DNA from 2 places in the Bombilactobacillus sp. ESL1187 genome. Region 2 is predicted to be linked to the other one. Evidence: riboswitches for the same ligand, from Rfam matches in the RefSeq annotation. Region 2 holds a riboswitch; the other holds the start of a gene.
What was found. Region 2 has a riboswitch for thiamine pyrophosphate ahead of cytX (putative hydroxymethylpyrimidine transporter CytX). Riboswitches for the same ligand answer to the same signal wherever they lie in the genome.
Positions count from the first base shown of each region.

Region 1 (26,397 bases), 1.0 Mb from region 2:
CAAAATAAAGTTATGACGGACCAACTAGGCGTTAAATCTAAGCAAGGTTTTTACGCGTGGGATCAAAAAACTATTTCCAAAATGCAAGAACAGTCCTATCAAGTTTTGCTGCATCAATGTAAATTTGATCAAAAACAAGCTTAAAAAAGCAAGTCCCAATTACGGTTGAATGGCTGGTAATTGGGGCTTTTTGATTCTATTACTAAGAAAACGTTTCACGTGAAACGTTTGAGAACAACCATAGTTGTCCAAGAAAAAATTTACTAGAAAGTTAGGTCAATGGTGATTGAATAAATTAACTAAGATGACGCCCATGAGGATCAACAGTAAACCTAAAACACTCATCCAATTTAATTTTTCATGCCATAATAAGACGCCAATGATGGTGGTGGCAATAATCCCCACGCCTGACCATAACGCATAAGCAATACTTAGGTTGATACTGCGTAATGATAATGACAGACAGTAGAAACAAATTCCGTAAGAGATTAAGGCCCCACCAGTAGGAAATAATTGGGTAAAACCATTTGAGGCTTTCAGTAGTGAAGTACCGATGATTTCACCAATGACGGCAATGAGCAAGTATAAATAACTCATAAAGTTTCTCCTTCATAATTAATAATCATTACTTTAAAGAGGTTATCCGCGGAAAGCAAGCAATATAAAATTAAAAAAAGTTCTTGCTTTTTAATCAAAAATTAAGTATGTTTAATTAAAATTCAATTTGAGGTGAACATGATGCGTTTAAGTATTAACCGACAGTTGAATATTCATTTTTACCGGTACTTTCGATCGTTGATCTGAGTACCAGTATTCTTTGTTATACGACTACACAGATCAAAACATCATCTTTTGAACTGTGTAGTGCTGGAGTAAGAAGTCAAAAGCCTGCATGGTCAAACATGTAGGCTTTTTTAGTGTGATGGAGGAATCAAAATGGCAAATGTTAAAAAAATTTGTTGGGAAACAATTAATGGTTTATCGACGGGAATTGTATTAGCCTTGGTCCCCGGAGTCTTAGTCAGTTTATTGGTGAAATGGCTAACACCCATCTGGCCACAAATTCAAATTTTAAACTTTTTAACGGGAGTTGCGACCAGCTTATTACCAGTGATGGGCGGAATTTGTGTGGGGATGACTGCAAAATTAACACCCATTCAAACTGGTGCCGTCGCTATTGCGGCTATGTGTGGCGCCGGAAATGTAAAATTAAGTCATCAACAGTTAGTGGTCCAAGGTAGTGGTGATGTGATTAATATAGCGATAACGATTATGCTTGCTGAGGCGGTGATCTTATATTTAGGCCAAAAATTAAAAGCTTATACCATTTTATTGGTCCCTTTAATCGTCATTGTCATTGCTGGAGGAATTGGCTTAGTGACGTTGCCTTACGTCCAACAAGTAACGGCCTTCATTGGCTTCGGGGTTAAACAATTAATGGCTTTTCAACCAATTGTAATGGGAACTTTAGTGGGAATGACTTTTGCTTTATTGATTTTGTCCCCCATTTCTTCAGTGGGAATCGCTTCGGCCATTGGAATTAGTGGTGTAGCTGCTGGTTGCGCTAATTTGGGGATTACGGCGGCTAGTTTTGCCTTAGCAATTTATGGCTGGCAGGTTAATTCCATTGGCACGTCGTTGGCCCATTTTTTAGGCTCACCCAAAATGCAGATGCCTAACTTAATGGCCAAGCCGAAGTTATTAATTCCGGTATTGATTAATTCTGGTCTCCTAGGAGCTGTAGGCGCCATCTTTAAAGTGACTGGAACGACACAAAGTGCAGGATTTGGTTTTTCTGGTTTGATTGGTCCAGCTAAGTCCTTAGAAACAATGGGCGCTACCAGTTCTAACTGGATTATTGTTTTAAGTTTATTTCTGTTCTTACCCATTGTCCTGGGATTAATTAGTAATCGAATTTTTAATCATCGACTTTTTAATAGTCACGATTTTCAATTATCCTTTACGTAAAAAAGTTTGCTAAGGGAATTTTCAAAACGGTCCTATTGTAAATTAATGGCGGTAGTTAATGGAACCGAACTTTTTTTGTTGTACATAAATTTCAGTGTACAATGAATTAAAAGAGGTTAAAATATGCGTTTTTTACACACGGCCGATTGGCATTTAGGACGAAAATTACACGGCTTTAGTTTACAAGCGGAGCAAGAGTTTGCTTTTCAGCAAATTGAACAAATTGCTTTGCAACAACATGTTGATGGAATAATTATTGCAGGCGATTTATATGATCGAACTTTACCATCTGAACAAGCAGTAGCGCTCTTTAATCAGCAATTAAAGCAACTTAATTTAGTTGATCATTTGCCGATTTATGCGATTGCGGGCAACCACGACAGTGCTACGCGGCTAGCAACCGGTAGTTCATGGTACCAAAATACTAATTTGTATTTGGCGACCCAATTGGCACAGGCGTTTGAACCGATTGAATTAGCGGATACGCAGATTTTTTTATTGCCGTATTTTGAACCGTTCGCCGTCCGCCAATATTTTGCGAACGCTCAGATTAAGACCTTACAGCAAGCGATTGTGCCAGTGTTGCAAAAAATTAAGCAGTTGTTTCATCCGCAAAAAAAGCATATTTTAGTGGCACATTTTTTTGTGGCGGGGAGTTTACAAACCAATTCCGAAACGCCATTAAAAATTGGGGGCTTGGCCGCGGTACCAGAAAACTTGTTAGCAGATTTTGATTATGTTGCCTTAGGGCACTTACATGGTAAGGATGCTTTAAGATTGCCGAATGCTCGTTATAGTGGTTCACCAATTAAATTTTCATTGTCCGAAGCCCAGCAAACTAAGGGAGTTTGGCTAGTGGATACCGAACCTTTTCACTTAACCTTTATGCCCTTAAAACCCTTGCATGATGTCCACCAACTAACGCAGGATTTTCAAACTTTAATCACGCCAACTTATTATCAGCAGTTAAATTTAGATGATTATTTTGGCTTTATCTTAACTGATCAGCAAATCATTCCCAATGTATTATCTCGTTTACGAAAAATTTATCCGAAAATTTTGAGCGTGCAACGGGCAACAGCCATTCAACTGCCGCAGACGACCTTAAAAAAGCGGCCGGATTTACATCAAGATCCGATGCAATTATTAACCAAGTTTTATCAACAAACCACACAAAGAACTTTAACAACTGAGCAATTAAAGTGGGCTACTGCAGCTTTAAAAACGGCTCAAAAAGAGGTGTAAGCTTTGCGGCCATTAAAATTAGTAATGCAAAATTTTGGACCTTATGTCCACGAAACGGTGGATTTTACGACCTTTGCACATTCGGGCTTGTTTTTAATTACCGGTCCGACGGGGAGTGGTAAAACCACTATTTTTGAAGCTTTGACTTTTGCTTTATATGGAGCAACAACCACCGATGCGCGGACACCGGAGAGTTTTCGTTCGGATTTTGCATCTGCCAGTGAACCCACCCAAGTGCAATTAAACTTTGTACATCAACAACGTGAGTATCAAATTACTCGCTGTCCTAAGCAGGTTCTACCCAAAAAGCGCGGGGTGGGACAAAAAGTTTACGAAAGCACCGGGCGGTTAGCAATTTTTGAACAGGGCCAACAAATCGCGGAATTGACCAAAATCAAAGACATTAATTTAAAATTACTCGATGTTTTACAGCTGTCCCGCCAACAATTTGTGCAGATTGTGTTATTGCCACAAGGAGACTTTCAACGCTTTTTGATGGCTTCTAGTAATGATAAAGAAACAGTTTTACGCAAAATTTTTCGGACACAGTTGTATCAAAAATGGACGCAAGTCTTGAATGAACAATTGAAAGATTATAAAAAAACACAGACTAATTTGCAGCAAGAATTGAAGCTGTTATTGGATAAAGTTCACTGGGCGGTCAAACCAACTACTAGTGATGTAGATAGTAAAATATCCCAGTTAATGACACAACAAGACCATGACGAGCAACAATTGGCACAGCAAAAAAGCGCCCAAACCAAGCTACAGCAACAAGTACAACAACAGCAGCAGTTATTAACACATGCTCAAACATTGAATCAGCAAATTCAATTGTTGCAGCAAAAAAAGGCTGAGCAGCATAAATTAAAGCAAGAGCAACCAAAATTTACGCAAATGCAACAAACAATTACGCAATTGCAGTGGGTGCAACAGCAACAGCCTTTATTACAAATGATCCACCAGCAACAAGAGCGCCAACAATCTTCGCAACAGCAATTACAACAAGTCCAGCAAGAAGTGTGCCAACAGCAGCAAATTTATCAACAACAAACGCAACAATTGCGTGAATTACAACAACAACAAGCCCAACAAGACCGCCAGCAGCAGGAATTGGAACTCTTACAACAGCAACAGCCGATTTTGACTAAGTTGCAAGCAACACTGCAACAAATTCAGCAATTGCAGCCCCGAATACAAACCTTGCAAGAACAATTGCAGCAGCAACAGTTAGCGGTCGAACAAACACAATCGCAGTATGAGCAAGTTCAAACCCAACTACAAAGTCCGCCACAAGACTTCAGCCAAATCGCTACGGACCGGCAAAAATTGCAAACCATGCAGACCATGCAAACTCAGGTCGCACGATTAAGTACATTGCAACAAAAACAAGTACAATTGCAGGCGGATCAAAAGCTTCAGCAACAAGCATTGCAACAAGAGCAACAAAATGTGCGCCACTGGCAGCAACAATCCGCACAGCAAGAGCGCCAACGTCAACACCAACAAATTCAAACTTTGGCCGCACAATTACAAACTAACCAACCCTGCCCTGTTTGTGGTAGTCGCAAGCATCCCAAACCGCCGGTGATTACGCAAGCTACTGTTAGTTTACAGCAGTGGCAAGCGACGAATACGCAATTACAGCAACACCAACAACAGTTAGTTCGCTTGCAAACTATTGTAGAAGAGCAAACGCAGCAATTACAAAACCAACAGTTAGATTACCAACAATCTCAGCAACAATTACAAAAATTATGGCAAAGTATCAATCTGACATGGGATTCAGCTGTGACGCTGGAGCAATTACAGTCGCAGTTAACGCAACAAATTACTCAGCACCAACAATTAATTAATCAACGCACTGCTAGTTGGATTCACTGGCAACAGCAAACCCAAGAGTTGCCACAATTACGCCAAGCTTGGCAAACAGAACTTGCTCAAAAACAAGTTGCACAGCAACAGTTACAAGAGCAGACTACAAAACTCCAAGTTTTGCAGAGTCAACAGCAGAATTTACAAGCGCAATTGACGATCAAATGGTCTCATAAGGCTGAACTAGAGCAACGTATGGCAGAGTTAGAACAGCAAATTAACCAATTTAATGATCAAAAAACGTTGCTAGAACACCAACAAGCTACGACCAAGCAACAACTAGTTACCGCGCAAGCACAAGCACAAGTTTTAACCCAACAAGTCCAACAATTAACGGCAGAATTGACTCAGCAAACTGCTGATTGGCAGCAACGCCTCCGAGCTCACTTTACGCAAGATGCGCAACAACAATGGCAGCAATTATTATCGCAATTGGACCAATTGCCGGCTTTACAAACACAACTGACGCAGTATCAGCAACAATTACAGCAGGTGAATAATCAAATTGATATTTACCAAAATTTAGTCGGCCAACAAGAAATGATTGATTTACAGGAGCTGCAAGCACAATTGGATCAGCTACAAGCTCAATTAGTGCAACAAACACAATCTTGCGACCAATTGCAGCAACAAGTTCTATTCAATGAACAACTCCTGCAACAGATCCAAACTAGTGCGCAAAAGTTGCAAGCCATTCAGCAAAAACTAGAGCAATTAACCTTATTAGTGACAACAATGTCGGGCAACAATGAAGTCAAGTTAAGCTTAGAACGTTTTGTTTTGCAGGCCCAACTAGCCGAAATTTTGGAAGTCGCGAATCAACATTTACAGCAGTTAAGTTCGGGGCGTTATTACATGTTGTTGCACCAACAAAAAGGTGTTTATCAGAAAAATACCGGTTTAGAAATTGATGTTTATGATGATCACGTCGGCCAAGTACGGAGTGTTCATACGTTGTCGGGAGGAGAAAGTTTCTTAGCAGCTTTGAGTTTAGCCTTAGCATTGGGGGAAGTGATTCAGCAACAGGCTGGTGGTATTAGTATTGAAACGCTGTTTATTGACGAAGGTTTCGGGTCTTTAGACCAAGCTACTTTAACGACGGCGCTCACGGCCTTGGAACAATTGGAAAGTCAAGATCGGCTGATCGGAATTATCAGTCATGTCGATTTATTGCGGGAACAAATTCCTAATCAAATTCGTATTCAGACTACGGGTCAGGGCCAAAGTAAGATTCGCCTGATTACTAATGAAATGACTGCTGAATAAAATATTAGTTCGCTATGTATATCAAAAAAAGACTGGAGCAATCAGCCGAACAATGATCCACGTTAATTGCGTACTAGCATTGTAGCTAGTGGTTTTTAAGGATCAATGACTAGAACCAGTCTTTTTTGATTTGTAATTCTTTGTTAATCAGCTGTCGGAGCTAATTAGGAAGGTCGATTATTTTGATCGTAGTCTTTATAGAACTTGACATTTTCTGGAGCACGCCGATCTTTTCTGGGCGCATTCGGCGCATCTAGTTTTTGAATTTGCTGCATTTGTTCAGGTGTTAATGCAAAATTCCATAAATCTAAATTTTGTTGCATGCGGTCAGGATGAATTGACTTCGGGATAATGACAATGCCTAATTGAATCAAGTAGCGCAAAGCAACTTGCGCCGCTGTTTTGTGATGCTGTTGTCCAATTTGGACCAAGGTGGGATTATGGAATAAATCATTTTGACCTTGAGCCAAAGGTCCCCACGCCATCAGTTGGGTTTGGTATTGATCTAAATATTTTTGGGCAGTACGTTGTTGATAGAAAACGTGCGTTTCTAATTGATTCACTGCTGGTTGAACATCATTAAATTCTGCTAAATCAACAAAACGATCAGGTAAAAAGTTGGAAACACCAATCGCCCGAATTTGCCCAGCTTGATATAACTCTTCTAAAGCACGATAAGCACCATAGTAGTCATTAAATGGTTGGTGGAGTAACACTAAATCTAAATAATCAGTTTGGAGTTTGTGCATTGATTCTTGGAGAGAATCTTTAGTTTGTTGATAACCGTAATTTGAAACCCAAACTTTAGTAGTTAAGAAAATATCTTGCCGATTGACGGAACTCTCAGCAATTGCTTGACCGACAGCTTCTTCATTATAGTAAGCTTGCGCGGTATCAATTAAGCGATAACCAGTATCTAAAGCTGTTTGTACGGCAGTTTGGCACTGCTTTAAATCAGCAATTTTGAAGACGCCAAAACCTTCTTGAGGCATTTGCACACCATTATTCAACGTAATATTTGGAACTTGCTTCATGATCTAACCTCCTAGGATAAATTGACTGTAGCACCTTCGAGTAACACGAAGTCAAGGATTAAGAGTGCGATTTTTGGTTGGCCGTTTGAGCTTTTTTTAAGAAGGTGGATGGCCAAGCACTTTTCAAACCCCAGAAGTAAAATAATAGACTGCCGATAATAATGACACCAAAGTCCCAAGGATATTTGATCCAATTCAAACCGTGAAATTCATGGCTACCTAGTAAAGAGCTAAGTGTCATAAATAGTAAATAACATAACAACCAGGCGGCACCTTTGAGATTAGCGCTGGTTTGTTGCCAATGATTTTTGGCCTCATAGTAAAAATAAATTGGTAGACCCAGGCAAATGACTAAAATAACTTCAATGGTAGTGGGCCACATGCCCCAATAAATCGCTAAAGAAGTTAGCACAAAGGCAAGCGGTGCTAACCAGGATAAATGTTTTAATTTGACAGGACGGTGAAACTGCGGGGCTAATTTACGCAAGGAAACGACAGTGACTGGTCCTGTAAGATAGGCGATTAATGTGGAAGTGCAAATGACCGTTGCCAGCGTGGACCAGGAACGAAAAACACTCACCATGATCATGCTCAAAACGGCATCAATAATCATGGCCGTGCGCGGAGTGTGGTATTTGGCATTCATTTTGCCAATGAAAGTCGGCAAGTGTTCACTGTCGACCATAGCCGCTAAAGCGCGCGAACTGGAGGCAGCAAACGAAACTCCCGTACCAAAGGGCGAAACAAAAGCATCTAAGTATAAAAGAATTGACAGCCAGGAAAGTCCGATTAAGATGGCTAAATCCGCAAAGGGTGAATTAAAATTCAAACCTTGCCAGCCATGACTTAACATTTTGGGTGTTAATGTGGTAATAAAGGTACTCTGTAAGAGAATGTATAATACAGCACTGATACTGAGTGAGATGGTAATGCCCCGGCCTACGTTTTTTTTCGGATTAGTAATTTCGTTACCCATATTAATCACGGTTTGAAAAGCATCAAAGGAAAAAATAATCCCGGAAACAGAAGTGGCCGCAAAAATGGGCGCACTACCATAAGGCATAAAAGTGTGCCAACTATGGCCGTAATTAGCCGGATGAAAACTACTGATGGTTAATAGAATGATAGTTAATAGGGGAACAACGACTTTAAAGATAGAAATGAAGCTGGTAAAACGCGTTAATAAATCAATAGACCAGTAATTGATCAGTGTAAACACGATGATGAATACAAAAACGACTAGTAAGCCGGAATTGGTAATTACTCCATGATTTAATAAATGGTGGGTAAATTGAGCCCAAGACCACGGCCACGAACTCATATATTGCACGGCCGCTACTGCTTCAATCGGAATTAGAGTAATTAAAGAGATCCAGTTGGCCCAGGCAGCAATAAAGCCGAGTAAGGAACCATGACTATATTGGGCGAATTTACTCATGCCCCCAGATTCGGGAAACATGGTCCCTAATTCGACATAATTATAAGCAATTGCGCCAATAATGACTGCTCCGATTACCCAAGCTAAAATGGCCGCCGGACCGGCAATTTTGGCGGCTTCCCACGAACCAAAGAGCCAACCGGAACCAATTAATGATCCCAGTGCCAGCATGACTAAGTGAAATAAATTAATTTTCTTTTTCATTTCATTCTCCCAAGAGTACTAATACTTAATTAATTTACCACTTTTTGATAAGCAACATAAAAAAATTTTTGAAAACGAGCAATCAAGTCTAAAGCTGGTTGTGCTAATGATTATAAAAAAATCCCCTGCAATTGTTATCGACAATTACAGAGGACGTTGTGAAGTATTAATTATTGAATGTCAATTTTGGTATCGTTACTAGAATTTGGTTGAGCTTTAGGTAAATGAATTTGTAAAACACCGTTGGTATATTGCGCACTGACCTGATTACGCTCCACATTAGGTAAGCGATATTGGCGGCTAAAGCGACCGTAGGAGCGCTCATTCATGATCATCTGACCTTGGTCATTGCTGGCGTCAGAGAAAGAATCACGCTTTGCAGATACGGTCAAGATATCACGGTCGTAATTAATGCTAATATCCTTCTTATCTAAATCGGGTAAATCAATGGCAACATCATAGGCTTGGCTTGATTCAGAAACATCAGTCTTCATATTAGAGTTAGTAAAACTCGGTGTCATATTGTTAAACCAACGATCCATATTGTTGAACATATCAAACATATCGCCACGACGATTCGTTAAATTATTATTCATAACTGATTACTTCCTTTCAATTTATAACCACATTGTAGCCTCCAACGTTATAAATTTCAACTAATTAGCACTATTAATTAGATAGTGCTAATTAACCTTCTAAACCAGCGGGTTTTAACCATTTTTCTAATAAGTTGAGAAGGGTATCGGAAATAATTGACATTAAGGCAGTCGGTAAAGCCCCAGCTAAAATCAAGGCACCACCATTGGTGGCGTTGGTACCCCGAATAATAATGTCGCCTAAACCACCGGCACCAACAAATGCCCCGATTGCTGTAATCCCGATCGCTAAGACCAGAGCGTTGCGAATGCCGGCCATAATAATTGATAATGATAGGGGCAAACGGACCATATACAAGATTTGCCAATTGGTCATCCCCATGCCTCTACCAGAATCAATGATATTAGCATCAACATTGCGCATACCAGTGTAAGTGTTCTTGATAATTGGCAATAAAGAATATAAGAACACAGTCACAATGACCGTATTGACGCCTAACCCCATGCCAATCATGATAATCGACAAGAGGGCTAAAGACGGAATGGTTTGAATTACATTGGCAATACTGATCACGAAGTTACCAAGCTTATGATTACGAGCAATTAAAATGCCCACAGGAATACCAATGATGGCCGCGAACAAAACGCCATAAATCGAAATTAAAAAATGCCGACAGAATTGTTGCAAGATATACATGCCGTTGTGCTGATAATAATAAATTAATTGTTGCCAAATATTTAAATGTGACATCTACTTATCACCTCGGAAATAATGATTTTCCTGTAAGAATTTGTGGGCGACAACTTGGGGTTCTAGCAATTGATCATCAACTTGATAGTTGAGCTTACGCATGGTATGGACGTTAATCTTGCCATCTAAGCGGTGTAAAATGGGTTTTAAATCAGGATGTTCTTTTAATAAAGAATTGTTCACGAGCATAGAACACTTATATGGTGGGAAAAACTTTTTATCATCTTGTAGTTGCTTTAAGTGATAGCTGTCTACGCGTCCGTCAGTAGAGTAACCTAAAACGACATCCATCTTGTTAGAGGCTAATGCCGAATAAACTAACCCAATCTGCATGGGATAGGCTTTCGCAAACTCAAAACCATAATAACGAGTAAAATCTTTATAACCATCGCCCTTACGATTTAACCAGTTAGCATCTACACCAATCGTGGAACTATTGGCCACTTTACCTAAATCGGACACCTTGTTTAAACCATACTTTTTAGCAGTTTTTTGTGTGACCATAAAGGCAAATTTGTTTTCAAAACCGTAAGTAGGAAATAAGGTTTGATTATAGCGGCGTTTAACCGTTTGACTAACAATTCGGGTTGCTTTAGCTGCACTTTTAGTTGGCGGTAGATTTAGCGTCGTGGTTAATTCGGTACCACTATAAGATACAGCTTGAATGTCAGCATCTTTACGAATTAAAGCTTGGTGCATAAGCGGTGCCGAACCGAGGTTATTGACGATTTCGGTATGATAATTGGTTTCATGAGCTACTAATTCGCTGATAATGTTAGCAATAACTTGTGATTCAGTTGTATTTAAAGAAGCAATTCGTACCGTATCACTATTGCCTTGTGCGGAACTGAGACCGGGTAGGCTGCAACCACTAGCGGTGACAGTTGTTAATAATAAAACTAAGGCCAGTAAACAGTGGCGTAGTTTCTTTTTCATAGTTCAACCCCCTTAGTTAATTTTACTGGAAACTGGTGTTAGCTTTTGTTCTAATTTGCCTAATAGATAGTCGGTGAGAATGGCTAAGATAATGACTGGAATGGTGCCTCCTAAAATTAAGGCTGGTTGGAACAAGTTCAAACCATTAAAAATGAAGTCGCCTAAACCACCAGCACCAATGTAAGAAGCTAAGGTGGACCACGCAATGACATAGATAGCGGATAAACGAATCCCCGACATAATTACGGGCATCGCCAAAGGAACCTCGACTTTAATAATTGATTGCCAATTAGTCATGCCAATGCCCTTGGCGGAGTCAATAATATTAGGATCGACCCCTTTAATACCAATATAAGTGTTACGCAAAATCGGCATTAAACTATAAATGAATAAAGCAATAATTGCGGGTAATTGCCCAATGCCAAACACTGGGATCATTAAGGCTAATAAAGCTAAGGCCGGAATAGTTTGCAGCATACTAGCAATATTCATGACAATATTGGCCGTTTTGGGAAAACGAGATAATACAATGCCCAAGGGAACAGCGACCAAAATGCCCAAGCCTAGAGAAATAGCTGAAATATAAATTTGTTCCCAAGTTTTAACTAATAATTCAGAACCATGCTGTGCTAAAAAACTACTCATTATTTTGCTCAGCTCCTTTAGATGGCGTGTGATTATTATCCTGGCTTTCAGCGAGCGGATCGCTATCCCCCCAGATGGTGTTGTAAACCAAATTAACTAAAGCTGAACGGGTAACAATCCCGACTAAAACGCCATTATGATCAACTACAGGTACATAACTAGAACCCCGTTTTAAAATTCGATCCACTGTATCACGCAAGTAGGCTTCAGGACGTACAGTATAGATATTCGTATCTAAAATATCACTGACTCCTGCGGCCTTATGGTAACGATGTTCCAAGCGCTCAATGCGAATCAAACCTTTGAGGTGTTTGTCATCATCGGTTACTAATAAGGTATCAACATGCCGTTGTTTCATTAAAACCAAAGCTTCTTTTAAGGAAGCACCCAAGTTGATTTGTACCGGCTCCGTCAACATGATTTCTTTAACTTGCACCATATCATGCTTGGCTTCAGCTAACCGATCTTCACCAATTAAGTTTTCCACGAAATCATTAGCGGGGTGTCGTAAGATTTGATCAGGGGTATCATCTTGGACCACTTGACCATCATGCATAATGACAATATGGGTGGCTAATTTTAAAGCTTCATCCATATCGTGAGTGACAAAGACAAAGGTTTTGCCCGTATCGCGTTGCAATTTTTGAACTAAATCTTGTAAATTATCCCGCGTAATAGGATCTAATGCCCCAAATGGTTCGTCCATTAAGATCAAATCTTGATCAGCTGCGAGGGCGCGAACCACACCAATTCTTTGTTGTTGGCCACCGGATAATTCGGAAGGGTAGCGGTCTAAATATTCTTCCGGTAATTCGGCCAACTGAATTAATTCTTTGGCCCGTTTGTCTAGTTTGTCTTTGGGCCATTTTAATAGTTTTGGAACTAAAATAATATTATCTTTAATCGTCATATGGGGCATGAGCCCATTATTTTGAATCACATACCCAATTTTGCGGCGCAAATCGACTGCGTTAAAGCTGTTGACACTTTTTCCCTTAATTAAAACATCACCAGAAGTAATGCTATTCATGCGATTAATCATTCGCATTAAAGTGGTCTTGCCCGAACCAGAAGTACCGATAAAACAGCAAAATTCTCCTTGAGCAATTTTGATATTAGCGTTACTAACCGCGGGCGTTTTTCCTTTATAGATTTTAGTGACATTTTTAAACTCCACCATTGGTGTATTATCTGTCATGCAGTTGATACTCCTCTCTGTGTTTGTCAGGATTAATAGTCGCTGACATTAAAAATAGCTACGACAAAAGTACAATTAATTAAAATCACGCCAGTGTTATAAGCGTCAAGTTAAATCCAATTAATTGTTGTCTTGATACCATTAGGTAATAGAATCGATCTTGGCAAAAATACTTGTATTTTAAGGAGAGATCTTACTACCATAATAACGAAGCGCTAGAATGAAATCAAAAAACAGACTATTTTTTAGTCTGTTTTTTACGGATAAAATGGATCACAAAAGTAACAATAAAAGCAACGGCTAAAGCCAGCGTAAACATGGAATTCGGAATTTCAATGTTAATGGCGGGAATCGTCAAAAATAATTTCACGGCAATTAATAAAATTAAAATATAAGCCATGGGTTCCAATTCGGGGATTTTGTTCATTAAACTCATAATTACTTCGGCCACTCCCCGCATGGCAATAATTCCGATCACACTACCAATTAAAATAATGACGGGATTATTGGATACCGCGATGAGGGTTAACACGGAGTCCAAGGAAAACATAATATCGGTAAATTCAACCGAAATAATCACTTGCCATAACGGAGATAAGCCTTTGATTTTAAACATTTTAATCTGCTTTTTTTCGCCGGAAAATTTTTCCCAGAAAAAATGAACTGACATATATACTAGATAAATTGCACCTAGGATTTTAATCCACCAAAAGTCAATTAAATAAGTGCCAATGCCAATTACTAAGAAGCGAAAAATAAAAGCTCCCCAAATACCGTAAAACAGGGCATCGGCCTGTTCTTTTTTAGTTTTTAAGGTATGTGCTTGGGCGGCGAGAACGATCGAATTATCAACAGACAAAAGACACTCCATAATAATTAACGAAATAATCAATAACCAGTCATTCGGTGACTGAATGACTTTCTCCCAATTGTGTAACTCAAAAAACGGCCGGTACAAATTAATAATGAAATTCACAGAATTCTCCTTTAGAATAGTAACGTCAAAAAAATGCATTCAGCTCATATTAACTGCTGCTTTCGGTTATAAAGCCAATTAACCAGCTACTAGCAATTTAGTTTATTGTAACAAATCTACTACTGAAAAGAAAAAGCCAGTGCGGCTGTGCAGCCTGGCATAAGAGTTATTTTGACTAAAATGTTTGATTGAGCAGCTCCGGTTTTTGAATAGTAAATTTTGTTTGTTGATGATTATCAATGCAATAGACGTGTTGACTATGATCTTCGGCTAGCGGACCAAAATCTAAAATAATATTATCATTTTGGATAGAGATATTTTGAATACTATCTAATAAAATGTGCTGGACAGAGCGGGCAATTGACAGGTTGTCTCTCATCTTGTCAACGGCAGCGTGCAGGGTATAACCATCGTCTAAAAAATTTTTAATCATGCGGGCGTGAATTACTTGTTGGTAGGGTAACTTCACTGCGCCGTTTTCAGTTTTGACGGTTTTGAGATAGCCATTTTTAATCCAGTAGCGAATCTGCGTATCAGTAACTTGACAGGCACGGGCAGTGTCGCGAATGCTGAGATACAGATTGTCTGGTCGAATAATATTATGAAACCATTGTGCGTAATCATTAATTTGAGCCATTTTTCACCTAGTTCTTGTCTAAAATAAAATCTGAGCATCAAGAAAATTTGTGTAGCAAAACTAAACGTCTTCTTATTATAAAGTTCTTCTGTTAATTTGTAAATTTGTTAACATGAATATCAAATAATTGACAAAGAGTAGGAGATAGTTTATATTGTACAGTATTGCTTTGCTATCGGGATTTAAGAAGTTCTTAAATCGGTTCTACATGTTTAATGAATAATTTTATTGGAAAGAAGGATTTTACTTGGCAGAAAGTAACACAATGAATAAGTTCAGCAAATTAATGCTGATTATTGTTCTACTAGTTGGAACATTTTGTACTGTGTTAAATCAGACTTTATTATCGACAGCATTACCAAAGTTGATGTCCACATTTAATGTTTCGACAGCAACGGTTCAGTGGTTAACGACTGGCTTCTTGATGGTGAACGGAATTATGATTCCATTGTCTGCTTATTTAGCAACGACTGTTAATACTAAATGGTTATATATCTCAGCGATGGTTATTTTCTTATTTGGGACAGTTTTAGCTTTTATTGCTCCTAGTTTTGGCATTTTGTTAGCTGCGCGGTTAATCCAAGCAGTTGGTGTGGGAATTACCATGCCATTATTACAAACAATTATGTTATCGTTGTTCCCGGCAGAATCGCGGGGAGCCGCGCTAGGCTTAGTTGGTATTGTTGTCGGCTTTGCGCCAGCGATTGGACCAACTCTATCCGGTTGGATCGTCGATAACATGAATTGGCGTGATTTATTTGGTTTATTAATTCCATTTGTGGTGGTCGTAGTTATTTTGGCTTTAATCTTTATGAAGCCAGTTATAAAAACCCACAAACAAAAATTGGATTGGTTGTCCTTATTCTTATCCACGGCAGGTTTTGGAGCCTTATTGTACGGCTTCTCCGCCGCAGGAAATGATGGTTGGACTTCTGCTAATGTTTTAAGTACATTAATTATTGGTGTAATTGGTGTTGTTCTCTTTATTTGGCGGCAATTAGTAATTCCCAAGCCGTTCTTGGAATTACGAGTTTTTAAGACAGCAGACTTTACTTTAGCAGCTATTTTGTCCTCCATTGTGACAATTGCGATGTTAGGTGTTTCTACAGTCTTACCACTTTATTTACAAATTGTGCACGGTATGAGTGCTTTGAAGTCTGGTTTAATTTTACTACCAGCAGCGTTAGTCATGGCCTTCATGAGTCCTATTACAGGACGGACCTTTGACGCATTTGGCGGTCGGCGTTTAGCGGTTATTGGCTTGGTTATTTTGACGTTAGCAACGTTGCCATTCGTGTGGTTAACTGCTGACACACCAACCAGTTACATTGTTATTTTACAGGTAGTACGGACATTAGGAATTTCTATGGTCTTGATGCCAGTTACCACTTCCGGAATGAATGCTTTACCAGATGATTTAATTGCTGACGGTACGGCAGCTAACAACACGGCACGTCAGATTGCGTCTTCGATTGGTTCAGCGATTATGATTACGTTATTGACTAATGTTACTAAAGGTCAACAACCAGGTAAGCATTTATTGCATGCGGCACCATTCCAATATAAACATGACTTCTTAAATGCGACTTTAGCAGGTTATCATGCTTCCTTTATGTTCTCCTTAGTCTTTGCTGTGATTGGTGTGGTTTTGGCCTTCTTCTTAAAAGAAAAGAACCAGGCTAAAGATGTTGATGTGAACAAAGTAGTAAAGGGGGGTGAATAGGCATGATTTTAGTAACTTTAGTTATCGGTGCAGTCGCTACCTTTATGAGTTTTGTCTATTTAAGAAAACCACTTTTACGGACATTCGCTACGCTTATTGCTTTAATTATTTTCGGATTGTCACTCGTCTTTTTAGTCTTGAATGATTATAATCACTTCGGTATGCACCAAGTGACCGAAAGTAAAACTACCCAGATTTACCCAGCTAAATCAGCTAATGGCTTGAACTTAATGTTGTATAAGACTGTGGGTACTAATGGAAAAGAAACGGTGCAAGTTTATAAAACTGATCCAGATCAGAAAAAGCCCGTTCATTCACAAGTTAATGAAGAGACAATTTCTAATAACCACATTAAGTCCACCACTAAACAAGACGGTTCTTTAAAAGAGACGGTTACGCGTTGGAAGTATAAATCAAATGCGGATAAGATTTGGTTTGGCGTTTCTGGGATGGATAATAAATTAGTTAAACGGGTTAATACGTTCTATTTGCCTAAGAATTGGTTACATTTATCAATGAATCAAGTTAAGCAATTACAAAAGAAAATGGCCCAAATGAAAACGCCAGCTGGTCAAGCGCAAGTTAAAACACAAGCTCAAGCTTATGTTAAACAAAAATTGGCTGCTGCAGCGAAGAAAGATCCTAGTTTAATGACTAATAAGACCAAAATGACAGCTTTGAGTAAACAATATGCGCAAGAATTTCAAACGCAATTGATTAAAAAAGCAGTTGGTCAATAAACTGTGTGACAACAACTAAATGTTCCAAATAGACTTTTGAGAAATTTCTCAAAAGTCTATTTTTTTGGATGTTTTCTTGTGTTTTAACATCAATTCGGTTACACTCGAATTAAATTAAATCAGATTATCATCGCAAAGGGGAGCTCTAAATAGCTGAGAGTGATTAAGTTCAGACCCTTGGAACCTGTTTGTTAGTACAAGCGTAGGAATTGTGATGAGTGGTAGACACTCTTTTTTGCGAGATAGTTAAAAAGGAGTGTTTTTTGATGTCAAAAAATAAGTTACAAACGTTGGTTGAAGGTGCAATCATCGTGGCGCTAGCCATGGCTTTGTCGTATATTCCTCACAGTTTAGGAATTTCCTCAATTGAGATTTTGTATGGAGTAGTTCCTTTGTGTTTATATTCTTGGCGCCGGGGTGTTAAAGCCGGCATTATCGCTGGTATTGTGTGGGGATTATTGGATTTGATTTTACGAGGCTTAAGTAGTGGTTCGGTTTTAAATGTGTGGCAAGGAATATTGGAATATCCTGTGGCCTTTGGGGTCTTAGGCTTAGCCGGTCTTTGGGCGCCTGTGATTGAGCAGCGAATTCAACAACACCGATCGATTTTGCCAGCAGTATTAGTTAGCAGTAGTGTTGCATTATTTATCAAATACTTTTGTCATTTTGTGGCGGGCGTCTTGGTGTGGGGTTCTTATGCTCCCAAAGCATTTAATCCGTGGACATGGTCGTTATTAGTTAATGGTGGTAGTGCAGTTGCCAGTTTAGTTTTTGCGTTAATCGTCTTTGGCTGTTTAAAAAATATTTTAGTTAAATTATTAAATTTAAAAATAAAATAAATTAAAGATAGTCATTTGAGCTTAATTTCTTTATAATGTTATTGAAAACGTTTATAAAGAGGGGTGCTCTGAATGTACTATGTAGTAATGCAATCGCATGATATCCGTGATAATCTAGCCACTGAGCAGTATTTAATGAATAATAAGGATTTTGATGAACCACTAGTATTGTTTTATATTGAAAGTCCTTGTATTATTGTTGGTCATAATCAAAACACAATTGAAGAATTGAATAACGACTATGTCCGTCAACATCAAATCACGGTTACTCGACGACTTTCGGGGGGCGGCGCAGTATATCAAGATTTAGGTAATCTTTGTTTTAGTTTTGTAGTTGATGCAAAAGATGAAAAGTTTGGTGACTTTAAAAAAATAACCCAACCGCTGGTTGACGCCTTACACCGCTTAGGGGCAACTGGGGCACAAGTTTCCGGGCGCAATGATATTTTAATAGACGGTAAAAAGTTTTCGGGCAATGCCATGTATACCAAGAATGGCAAAACTTTCTCACATGGTACTTTATCGTATGATGTCGATTTAGACGTCTTGACAAAAGCCTTGCATGTACCAAAAGATAAGATTGCTTCTAAAGGTATTAAGTCGGTGCGCAGTCGGGTAACGAATATTCGGCCGTATTTAGATGCACAGTATCAAAATTTAACGACGGAACAATTTCGCGATATTTTGTTATTAAGTCTCTTTCAAGCTGATGATTTAGCGGACATTAAAGATCATGAATACCAAATTACCGCCCAAGACCAGCAAGCAATTGCGCAATTAAAAACAGACATTTACGCTAATTGGGATTGGGTGTACGGCAAATCACCCGAGTTTACCGTGAAGAATCGCCAACACTTTGAGATGGGGACCATTGATGCACGGTTTGTCATTGAGCAAGGCAAGATTAGTCAAGCTAAGTTTTACGGTGATTTCTTTGGTACACAAGATGTTGAACAATTAGAACAACAACTTCAAGGTGTGACTTATGATTATGATCATCTTGCTCAAAAATTACAAACGATTGATTTAGACCAGTATTTTACCGGTATTAAAGCAGCTGATTTGATCAATCTAGTGACACCTTAAAAATCTTTTCCAAAGGAGTGCAGGACCGTGTATTATTTTTGCATGCCAGCACAAGATATTCGTGAAAATCTGGCAACCGAACAATATTTAATGAACAATAAGGACTTTGATGAACCATTGGTTTTGTTCTATATTCAAAAACCGTGTATTATTGTGGGACGCAATCAAAATACTTTGGAAGAATTAAACTTAGATTACGTGAAAGCACACCAAATTACGGTCACCCGACGGCTTTCGGGTGGTGGCGCCGTGTATGATGACTTAGGTAACGTCTCTTTTAGTTTTGTGATTAATGCGCAAGATGAGCGGTTTGGTGATTTTCAAAAAATGACCCAACCGATTGTAGCAGCTCTACAGCGGATGGGAGCCACAGGAGTAGAAGTTTCTGGGCGCAATGATTTATTAATTGCTGGTAAAAAGTTTTCCGGCAATGCCATGTATACTAAAAATGGCAAAACTTTCTCGCACGGGACGTTGACTTATGATGTGGACTTAGATGTTTTGAGCCAAGCACTCAAGGTGGCGCCTGATAAAATTGCGTCTAAGGGTATTAAGTCAGTCCGCAGTCGCGTGACGAATTTGAAACCTTATTTGGCACCTGAATATCAAAACTTAACTATTGAACAGTTCCGCGATGCTTTATTGTTGAGTCTGTTTGAAGCACGAGACTTAGCAGACATCAAGGATAAAGAGTATCACTTGAACGCTCAAGATCAGGCGGGGATTGCCCAACTAAACCAAGAATTATATTCCAATTGGGATTGGGTTTATGGACAATCGCCACAATTTACCATTCAAAAGTGTCAGCATTTTAATGCGGGGACCATTGATGCGCGGTTATTGATTGACCATGGGAAAATTGCTCAAATTAAGTTTTATGGAGATTTCTTTGGCCAACAAGATGTTAGTGAATTACCAGCATATTTAGTTGGCATTGACTATACGGAATCAGCTTTAACGCAGGCCTTAGCTTCGGTTGATGTGGATCAATATTTTACCAATTTTACGGCACAGCAATTAGTTGATTTGTTAAAGCCATGAAAGATTAGAACAAAAGTCGTTGCAATTCCCGCAGCATTCTTTGGGTTCCAGTTTCTAACAATTAAAAAACAGCTAGCAATAGTTTGGACTAAGGCTAGCTGTTTTTTTCTGCTTAGAATTTAATTCTTGGAGTCAGTTCGATGCGTTAATTTAAATTTTGTCCACGGTTTGATGAAGTCCAACAAGAATAGTTCTTCCGGTTTTAATTGTCCGACTTTATTTTTACGTGAATCTTGATGAGGCTCTAAAGCAATTTGCAGTTCATTTTTATAAACACCAAAGTTATCATTGCCGATTAAAACATCGCCACGTTGGAAAACTTGGTCATTATCATGCGGTGGATTGGCTACAGCTTGATAGGTAACGCGCGGCATAGTGGAACGAATGACTAATTGATTAATATCACCGCGCCGAAAATGTTGTGGCTTGAACATGATGTCTGCTTCAACCGGATTAACAGTATCATTTAACTCCAAGTCAAATTCTAATTGATAGCGATCAGTTTGGGCTAAGGCTTGCAACTCACTTTCACTAGCGTAAGCATTGCCGATAATCACGTCGTCAATCATTTGGGAGGCAAATAAGTGCTTGGCTTGCACAGCAATAGGTAATTTTCGATCCATTTCTAAAGTTGGTAAGCCATCGTTGACATTCCACGGCCCTTGGTCGCCCACATGACTTGCCACAAAGGCGGCAGTATGAATCCCAGCTTTTTTGAAGCGTCGATTACACTCCATAAAATAATCATAGGGTAAACCAGTTCCTATTTGCGGATAAAAATTGTGACAGCCATAGATAAAGGGCGTATTGGCTTGAAAACTTAAAATATTATTTAAGTAATCAACATTATTACTGAGGTTCAGTTCAATAATTAAGCCGTAAGGGTTATAGGACAGCATGGCTTCAGTGGCTCCATCAAAAGCTTGATCCAACCTGATGCCCGCTGCATGTAATTCAGCAAAAAATGATAAATCATCGTAAGAAATATTCAATTCATCAAAGATGTTAGGAGCGACGTCAATAATGGTTTGATAACCGAGCTTGTTACCCACGTCAATAATTTTTTGAAATTTAGCTTTAGTTTGTTCCGGAGAACCGGTAACTTCTAACATACTCATGAAAATTCGGGAAAAGCCGTATTTGTGTCCCAATTCTAAGTATTTTTTATCTTCTGCAAAATTGCTATGATCTGGATAAATCGATAGTCCTAATTGTCGTTTTGTCATAATAAACTCCTTTAGCAAATTCATCAGCGAGCAAATTCTTGGGCATTGTGTTAACTAATTAATTAAATTGTAATTTTAGTTTAACTGAATGAGCCTAATTTGCAAGAATGACGGAAAAAGATATTTTTCTTTGAGAAACGTGTTTCTGATTTTTTACCACATAATCTTGATTTTTAGAAACAAAATAGTAAAATGTTTCTTGTAAGCGTTACATAAAAACGTTTTTATAAATTGGGAGGCTGTTTGATGACTAACAAGAAACAATTACGACCAGATTTTTTGTGGGGAGGCGCTGTAGCAGCGCATCAATTAGAAGGTGGCTGGCAAGCAGGTCATAAAGGTGTGAGTGTTGCCGATATTATGACGGCTGGCGCTAATGGTGTTCCCCGGCAAATTACCGATGGTGTTAAAGACGGGCTGTACTATCCTAATCACGAAGCCATTGATTTTTACGACCGTTATCCGGAAGATATTAAATTGTTTGCCGAAATGGGTTTTAAATGTTTTCGGACGTCAATTGCATGGACGCGCATTTTTCCTAATGGCGATGAAAAAGAACCTAATGAAGCAGGATTGAAGTTTTACGATGACTTATTTGATGAATGCTTAAAGTATAACATTGAACCGGTCATTACGTTATCACATTTTGAAATGCCATATCATCTAGTTACCGAATATGGTGGATGGCGCAGCCGTAAGGTGATTGATTTCTTCTTGAATTTTGCTGAGACTGTCTTTAAGCGCTACCAAAATAAAGTTAAATATTGGATGACTTTTAATGAGATCAATAATCAAACCGATTACAAAAATGATTTTTCGATGATGACTAATTCCGGGTTGCTAAAACGTCCGGGTGAAAATATGGAACAGACCATGTATCAAGCCGCGCACTATGAGTTGGTGGCGAGTGCGAAAGCGGTCCAAATCGGACATCAAATTAATCCGGACTTTCAAATTGGTTCGATGATCGCGATGGTGCCGTTATATCCAGCTAGTCCTAAACCAGCGGATATGTTAAAAGCCCAACGGGCGAATGAAGCGCGGTATTGGTTTGAAGATGTGCAATCTAATGGTCGTTATCCGCATTGGCTTCGGACTTATCAAGCTAATCAAGGCTGGGAGATGGATATTACCGCTGAAGACTTAGCAACTTTGGCACAAGGCACCGTTGATTATATTGGCTTTAGCTATTATATGTCCCGGGCTGTTCAGGCCAAAGACCATGAACCAGTTAATTATCATTATGATGAAGACCAAGATGGAACTCCTAATCCGTATGTCAAGGCCTCTGAGTGGGGCTGGCAAATTGACCCTGAGGGTTTGCGTTACGCCATGAATTGGTTAGCAGATCGGTACAATAAACCGCAATTTATTGTAGAAAATGGTTTTGGCGCGGTTGATCAAAAAGAAGCTGATGGTTCAGTCCATGATCAATACCGGATTGATTATTTGCGCGCACATATTGAACAAATGAAGTTAGCCGTCGAAGAAGATGGGATTGATTTAATGGGTTATACACCATGGGGTTGCATTGACTTGGTTTCTGCGGGGACAGGACAAATGTCTAAGCGTTATGGCTTTATCTATGTGGATAAAGATGATGAAGGTAACGGCACTTTGGAACGCTCGAAAAAAGATTCCTTTGCTTGGTATCAAAAAGTCATTGCATCTAACGGCGAAGATTTAGCTTAAAAAGGGGGCAGTTAAAATGGCTGAAGAAAAGTCTAAAAATAGTTTTTTAACGACTAAACTGATTCCATTTTTCCAAAGAATATCGTCAGCACGGCATATGGTAGCTTTACGTGATGGGATGGCAGCTGCGATTCCAATGATTATCATTGGTTCAATCTTCATGATTATTGCGCAATTTCCGATTAAGGGTTATTTAGCTTTTATGGCGCATACTTTTGGACCAAATTGGGCAAATGTGGCCCAGTATATCACTAATGCATCGTTTCATATTATGGGGTTAATCGCTGTCGCCGGGATTTCGTATAACTTAGCACGCAGTTATAAAGTTGATGCTTTTTCAGCGATGATCGTTTCTATTGGAGCCTATATTTTAACCATTCCGCTGAAAACGGATAAAGCTGGTAATTTGTGGGTACCATTAAAAGAACTGGATTCCTCAGGTTTATTTATTGCGATTTTAGTCGGTTTATTTATTACTGATTTATATGTCTGGATTATTCATAAGAACTGGACGATTAAGATGCCCGCGAGTGTGCCACCGGCCATCAGTAATTCATTCTCGTCATTGATTCCGGGCGCGATTTCGTTACTAGTTGTGTGGGTCATTCGCTTGGGAATTGAAGCTACGCCAATGAAGAGTATTCCTAATGTGATTACCTTCTTCTTACAGGATCCGTTGAGTCATTTGAGTAATACTTTACCGGGAGCACTAGTTGCAGAAGGTTTAGTCTGCATTTTGTGGATCTTTGGGATTCACGGTTCCAATACGGTGGCTGGCGTGATGCAACCTATTTGGTTAGCTGCGATGGCCCAAAATTCGGCTGCTTTAAAAGCTGGCCATGCTTTACCAAATATTGTTACACAACAATTTTTTGATAACTTTGTTCACATGGGTGGTTCTGGCGCCACGATTGGTTTAGCGTTGATGATTGCCTTTATGTCCAAGAGTAAAGAGTATAAGACCTTGGGTGAATTAGTCGTTGGACCTGCGATCTTTAATGTTAACGAACCGATTATCTTTGGTTTACCAATTGTCATGAACTATAAGATGGTCATTCCGTTTATTGCAGCACCGTTAACGAATGTTACCGTGACCTATTTAACTATGAAATGGGGTTGGGTTGCTAAAACGATGGGTGTCATGGTACCTTGGACCACACCACCGATTATGTCAGGTTATTTAGCTACTGGTCATATTTCAGGAGCAGTCTTACAAATTGTCAATATTGTCTTAGATACTTTGATTTACTTCTTCTTCTTTAAGAGCATGGATAATCAAAAAGTAAAAGAAGAAAAAGCAGCGCAAAATGCCTAGATTAGTGGTTTAATATAAGTAAGTAAAAGATTAAAGGAGAATTTAATTATGAGTAAAAAGACGATTATGTTAGTATGTGCCGCCGGCATGTCCACGAGTTTATTAGTTAGCAAGATGCAAAAAGCTGCTGAAGAAAAGGGCGTTGAAGCTAATATCTTTGCAACCGCTGCTGCAGATGCAGATTCCAAAATGGAAACCGAAAACCCAGATGTTTTGATGTTGGGACCGCAAGTTAGCTACATGTTAGATGATTTTAAAAAGCGGGTTTCCATTCCAGTCGAAGTCATCAATATGCAAGACTACGGTATGATGAACGGACCGAAAGTTTTAGATGAAGCTTTAAGTTTAATTCAGGAATAAAGGATATTTAATTAATGAACGAAGAAGAAAATTTACAAACAGTTATGGGTCTCATCATGAATGGTGGTAATGCCAAAGGTGCTGCTTTTGAAGCCATTAAAGCCGCTAAGGTGAATGATTTTGCTACTGCGGAAGCCAAGCTGAAAGAAGCGGACAAATTTTTAGCAGAAGCCCATAACGCACAAACGGGCATGTTAACTAAAGAAGCTAGTGGTGAACATGAGCAAGTGACGCTATTAATGGTTCATGGTCAAGATCATATCATGAATGCGATCACTTTTCGCGATTTAGCAGGAGAAATTGTTGATTTATATAAGCAATTAGCTGCTAAATAAGAATGATGCAATAATTAATTAAGACGTGGTTGAGACAAAAGCTGAGGTTAACTTTTGTCATGACTACGTCTTTTTTTAAAAAAGGAGTTGTTCAACAAGTCATTGGCACAATTAACAGCGACGCAAAAAAGAATTTATCGGTATATTAAAGTTCATAAGGAGCAAGTCAAAGATTACAGTTTGCGTCATTTGGCTGCTAAACTAGGGGTGGCGCCGGCCTCAGTCTTACGGACAATTAATCGTTTAGGTTATCAGCATTATTATGAATTTTGCCAGCAATTACAGCAAGAAGTAGCTGGTCAAGGCTTGGTAGATGATATTACCTATCAAGCGCACGATTATTTTTCCCATATTGAAAACTATGACCAAAAGATTCAGCAGTTTAAAACATTGTTTGATCCGGCGACGATTTTTGTTTTTCTCGGTGTAGGGACTTCCGGTGATTTGGCTAGTTACGGGGCGCGGCAATTTGTGAATAATGGGCGTGAAGCTTACGTGATTGCTGATCCTTTTTATCCTATTCAACTGGGACATGCGGCTATGAATAATCATGTGGTGATGATTTTATCGGTGAGTGGTGAAACTGAGCAAATGCTGGAGCAGGCGACGAGTTTTCATGATCAAAAGGCAACCTTGGTTAGTATTACCAATGATGACCATAATTCCTTAACTACTTTAGCGGATTTAAATTTTTCCTACCATATTAATAGTCGTATTATTGGCCAATCGGTGAACCTCACCAGTCAAGTCCCCGTGGTTTACTTGTTAGAGCGTTTGGCCCAAGTTGTTCATTGTTAAAACAGTTGGAACTAAAAAAGAAGTGTTCGCAGTCAATGCGAACACTTCTTTTGGTTGAAGTCATATTTCAAATACTTAACTTTTTTATTGTTTAGCTAATTGGGATTCTTCAAAGCGTTTATTGCCTCTGTATAATTCCACAATCGTCCAAACTAATAAAGCTAAAACTAAGACAATTAAGATCCAAGCAATCACGTTGGCTTGGGTTAATTGCGCAGCTGTTGGATTATCACCGTAGAAACCGGCGATGGAATCTGGTAAACCTTTCAAGTTCAAGAAAGTTAAACCAATAACCGAAATCCAACCTAACACTTTGACCCAAAGTGAGTTTTTGAACCGGGTTCCCATTTCTACCTTACTATCGGTAAACATTAATAACGGTAGCATGGAGAATGGTAAGGCAAAGGCTAAGAAGACCTGTGAATTATTCATTAAGTCGTTTAACGCGGCGTGCTGTTTAATGGGGCTTTGAC
Region 1 is NZ_JBYLTZ010000001.1:681,512-707,908, reverse strand. Features, by position in the region: gene AC3B5B_RS03525 (3-hydroxyacyl-CoA dehydrogenase family protein) at 1-144, shown strand, start outside; gene AC3B5B_RS03520 (DMT family transporter) at 277-597, opposite strand; gene AC3B5B_RS03515 (PTS sugar transporter subunit IIC) at 937-1,968, shown strand; gene AC3B5B_RS03510 (exonuclease SbcCD subunit D) at 2,092-3,213, shown strand; gene AC3B5B_RS03505 (AAA family ATPase) at 3,217-6,354, shown strand; gene AC3B5B_RS03500 (aldo/keto reductase) at 6,519-7,388, opposite strand; gene AC3B5B_RS03495 (APC family permease) at 7,447-8,997, opposite strand; gene AC3B5B_RS03490 (Hsp20/alpha crystallin family protein) at 9,201-9,626, opposite strand; gene AC3B5B_RS03485 (ABC transporter permease) at 9,718-10,377, opposite strand; gene AC3B5B_RS03480 (osmoprotectant ABC transporter substrate-binding protein) at 10,378-11,313, opposite strand; gene AC3B5B_RS03475 (ABC transporter permease) at 11,326-11,958, opposite strand; gene AC3B5B_RS03470 (betaine/proline/choline family ABC transporter ATP-binding protein) at 11,951-13,156, opposite strand; gene AC3B5B_RS03465 (DUF475 domain-containing protein) at 13,395-14,132, opposite strand; gene AC3B5B_RS03460 (MerR family transcriptional regulator) at 14,308-14,769, opposite strand; gene AC3B5B_RS03455 (MDR family MFS transporter) at 15,035-16,492, shown strand; gene AC3B5B_RS03450 (DUF4811 domain-containing protein) at 16,495-17,232, shown strand; TPP riboswitch at 17,359-17,458, shown strand; gene thiT (energy-coupled thiamine transporter ThiT) at 17,499-18,071, shown strand; gene lplA (lipoate--protein ligase) at 18,144-19,157, shown strand; gene lplA (lipoate--protein ligase) at 19,185-20,198, shown strand; gene AC3B5B_RS03430 (DUF871 domain-containing protein) at 20,318-21,424, opposite strand; gene AC3B5B_RS03425 (6-phospho-beta-glucosidase) at 21,671-23,116, shown strand; gene celB (PTS cellobiose transporter subunit IIC) at 23,133-24,431, shown strand; gene AC3B5B_RS03415 (PTS sugar transporter subunit IIB) at 24,480-24,791, shown strand; gene AC3B5B_RS03410 (PTS lactose/cellobiose transporter subunit IIA) at 24,806-25,126, shown strand; gene AC3B5B_RS03405 (MurR/RpiR family transcriptional regulator) at 25,229-25,924, shown strand; gene AC3B5B_RS03400 (Nramp family divalent metal transporter) at 26,009-26,397, opposite strand, start outside.
Region 1: linked by a shared signal. The riboswitch ahead of thiT (energy-coupled thiamine transporter ThiT) and the one ahead of cytX (putative hydroxymethylpyrimidine transporter CytX) in region 2 are both predicted to bind thiamine pyrophosphate.

Region 2 (4,395 bases):
GCTAGTTTATAACGTTTACATAAAAAGTACAACATTTAATTGATATGTATTTGGGCATGAAACCAATGTTGGAAAAAGAATAGATATCCGCAACTTGCTTATCCTGTGTGAAAATTAAGCAAGAAGCTTCTGCTATGTATTTTTTAACAAAGAACGTGACTTTAAATATTAATAATTGGTTCACTGACTTTATTTGAATATTTAAATGGTGATAAAACTATATTTTTTAAATTATTATGCCTTATTATTTAATAATAGTATTTTTTGACCATATAGATCTACATAGATCTACGTTTAAAAGAACTTATATATATATATTTGGAATCTAATTTCTACAATAAGTAAAATACATTATAGTAATAAATGCTAATTAACTAAACAAAATAATTTGTTATCAAAGCCTTATATATTTAAGATATATTATTATTTTTAATGCTTAAAGAATTATTTCGATTTATAATAAAATAATCCATTTGATTAACTAATTGGTTTTAATAATTATAATTTGAAATGAAAATAATTTGTATTAATAAATAGTACTGATGTTTAATGATTAACATATTTAATACTTTCTTTAAAAATAAAAGGTAAACTTATAAGCATCTAAATAATTATTTATTTAGAGCCTTTTTTAACTTTGATAAGTATCAAACAATTTCAAAATTTAAATAACAACTAAAAATATGTTACGTGAAATTTAGATTATTAAACACTTAATCAGTTTTTTTACTGAACGTTGAACACGGTTATATATTTGGATGTATTTTTCACTTAATGTTAATGCAATAAAAATACTTTAGATAAATTTGAAAAATACTAAAGTTCAGTTTCTATAAAAAATTAGGCAAATGTATTTTGGGTATCAAAATGATACCCAAAGGTACAAGTCCTATGAGCTAACGTTCAGTAAAAAAACTGATTAAGTGTTTAATAATCTAAATTTCACGTAACATATTTTTAGTTGTTATTTAAATTTTGAAATTGTTTGATACTTATCAAAGTTAAAAAAGGCTCTAAATAAATAATTATTTAGATGCTTATAAGTTTACCTTTTATTTTTAAAGAAAGTATTAAATATGTTAATCATTAAACATCAGTACTATTTATTAATACAAATTATTTTCATTTCAAATTATAATTATTAAAACCAATTAGTTAATCAAATGGATTATTTTATTATAAATCGAAATAATTCTTTAAGCATTAAAAATAATAATATATCTTAAATATATAAGGCTTTGATAACAAATTATTTTGTTTAGTTAATTAGCATTTATTACTATAATGTATTTTACTTATTGTAGAAATTAGATTCCAAATATATATATATAAGTTCTTTTAAACGTAGATCTATGTAGATCTATATGGTCAAAAAATACTATTATTAAATAATAAGGCATAATAATTTAAAAAATATAGTTTTATCACCATTTAAATATTCAAATAAAGTCAGTGAACCAATTATTAATATTTAAAGTCACGTTCTTTGTTAAAAAATACATAGCAGAAGCTTCTTGCTTAATTTTCACACAGGATAAGCAAGTTGCGGATATCTATTCTTTTTCCAACATTGGTTTCATGCCCAAATACATATCAATTAAATGTTGTACTTTTTATGTAAACGTTATAAACTAGCATCTGTAAACATATAATTATCGCAAAGGGGAGCCTATCTGTGCTGAGAATGATGAAAATCAGACCCTTCGAACCTGTTTTGTTAAGACAAACGTAGGAATTGTGATCAATTGAAAGTATTCTTTTTGCGAAATTGTTGCTGAATCGTAAAAGAATACTTTTTTATTGCCACAACCAAGTATTTATTCGGAAAGTGTGTGCAAAATGCAACAAACAAAGTTGAGTAGTTTATTTTTATTGTGGCTGGGAACAGCAATCTCAATTGCTGAAATTGTTACTGGAACCTTAATGGCTCCCCTAGGATGGGGAAAAGGTATTAGTGCCATTATTATCGGGCACTTGATTGGCTGTTTTTTATTTTTATTACCTGCAGCTTATCTTTCAGCAATTAAACAACAACCAGCTATTGCCGTCACGCAAAGTATCTTTGGTAAGGCTGGAGTTGAAATTTTCTCTGGTTTAAATGCGTTACAGTTACTCGGCTGGACGGCAGTGATGATCGTCAATGCGCAATTGGCTTTAAATAGTCTGGCACAGAAGTTATTTAATTATCATAATACCGTGGTCATGGCAGTAATTGTAGCGGGATTAATTATTATTTGGCTATTATTGAACCATCAATGGCTCTTTCGAATCAATAATTTAGTAGTTATTCTCTTAGCTATCGGGATGCTTTTAGTAGCAGGAATTTTGCTGACACATTCTTTCCCTCATGCACAGCAGCTAAAACTCACTCCGATCAGTTTTGGCAGTGCGGTAGAACTCAACGTGACGATGGTCTTATCTTGGCTACCATTGATTGGTGATTATACCTATCAAGGACAGCAGCCAGTGAAGGAAAGTTTAGTGAGCGTCCTGGGTTACTTTCTCGGTAGCTGTGCCATGTTTGTCCTAGGATTATTAGCCGTTTTAAAGTCTGGACAAACTAATTTTAACCAAACCCTAGCACAAACCAATTTGGGCATCATCGCTTTATTAATTATCATCTTCGCGACCGTTACCACAACCTTTATGGATGCTTACTCTGCAGCAACCAGTTTAGATAATATCTGGCATTTAAACCATGTCAATTATTGGGCTGTTGGTATTACGATCTTAGGCTTATTAATTGCACTCAATGTTTCTTTAAAGTACTACCAAAACTTTTTAAACTTTATCGGTGCTATTTTTACGCCATTATTTGCCATTTTATTTGTCAGTGTCTTCTTAATTAAACAAAGGCTCAACTTTTTCTGGAATTTCTGGTGGTGGTTAGTGGGCGTTGTAGCATATTACTTGCTGCAAAAATTAGACTTCATTGGCGGCACTACCTTATTATTACTGGTGATCATCACCAGCGCACTGCTCATCACGGCGACTTTCAGTAAAAAGTATGATTTTAAATGATTAATGCTGTTACATTAATTAATAGTAGCATTTTTCAAAAGTAAGATTTCTATCAAATTTAATCTCAATTTTTGATTAGTTGTTGCGATATCTATTAAATTTTATTAAAAATTAATTAAATAATAGTCATTATTTGCAATCACTAGTACTGATTTATGCTATATTTAAATTAATCTTTATGAACAAAGCTAAAGGAGTTGATATCATTAAAAGCCAGATCACACACTGAAAGAACCAAGTTAAGATTTCAACATAAAATTTAATTTGACAAGGATGAAAATTAAAAATGAAACTAAAGTTATCCAGTAGCAGCTTCTTACTTGCCCTAATCGGCTGTTTAATGTTAGCTGTACAACCAGTTCAAGCAAAAAACTACGTGACATCAGCTACTAATTTACAAGTTAGTTCCGGCAATACTGCAGTACCCTTATACAGTGATGCTGATTGCACGCAACCAACCGGGGCCACTTTATCAACTAAAATCAACAATTGGCAAGTCTTCGCCATTGGCCAAGCTAGTCCAGCAGCCAATGCTCAGCGCTTATCTTATAAACTAGGGGCCAAGGCCTGGGTCAAAAGTAGCGATGTCTTTTTAGGTGGTGTCGTTAAAAATCAAAAGCCAAATAACTTATTAGAAGCCTATTCTAACTACCAACGGGTGCCAATTTATGATTCGCCACAACTTTGGCACATTACCGGTTATTTGAATTCCAACATTGCTGATTGGAAAATCAGTAAGTATGCTAGTAACAGTGCCACCGGAAATCCCATTACGCGGGTGGACTTAGGAGCTAACCAATGGGTGGATGCCACTAATGACGTAGTGGCCGTGCGTTCGCTATATATTTTTGAAAAGGGGACTCAACTGTTTAACCAGTTTGGAACACCAACGACTAAAATCCAAGCTGACGACTTTTACAAAGTTTATGGTATTAAAAACATCAACGGACAAAATTATGTCAAATTAGGAACCAACAAACAATGGGCTAACTTAAGTGAAGCTCACACTAACTAATTATGTAAAAAACAGTCTTTATATATCATATATCAATATATCGCTTTGAATTATCAAGTTAGTATATTGATATGTAAGACTGTTTTTGGCTTTTAAAACTACTTCATTTTTAATTTGTACGAATTATAACCTTTAATATAATAAACTCCGCAATATCATCCGCACGATGATCAAAGAGTTTGTTTAAAACATCAACTGCTAATTGAGGATAACTTTAAAAGATCCATGCTACTGATAATCGTTTTGAGCCTGCTGTTCGCCCATGGCAAAATCTGTCATTGATGCATTATTCTTGTGGGCTTTTGTTGCTGCCAAGCCATATATGCCAATTGCACATCATCATAATTGCCAGCTTCATA
Region 2 is NZ_JBYLTZ010000001.1:1,720,558-1,724,952, forward strand. Features, by position in the region: TPP riboswitch at 1,652-1,752, shown strand; gene cytX (putative hydroxymethylpyrimidine transporter CytX) at 1,840-3,021, shown strand; gene AC3B5B_RS08130 (hypothetical protein) at 3,308-4,036, shown strand.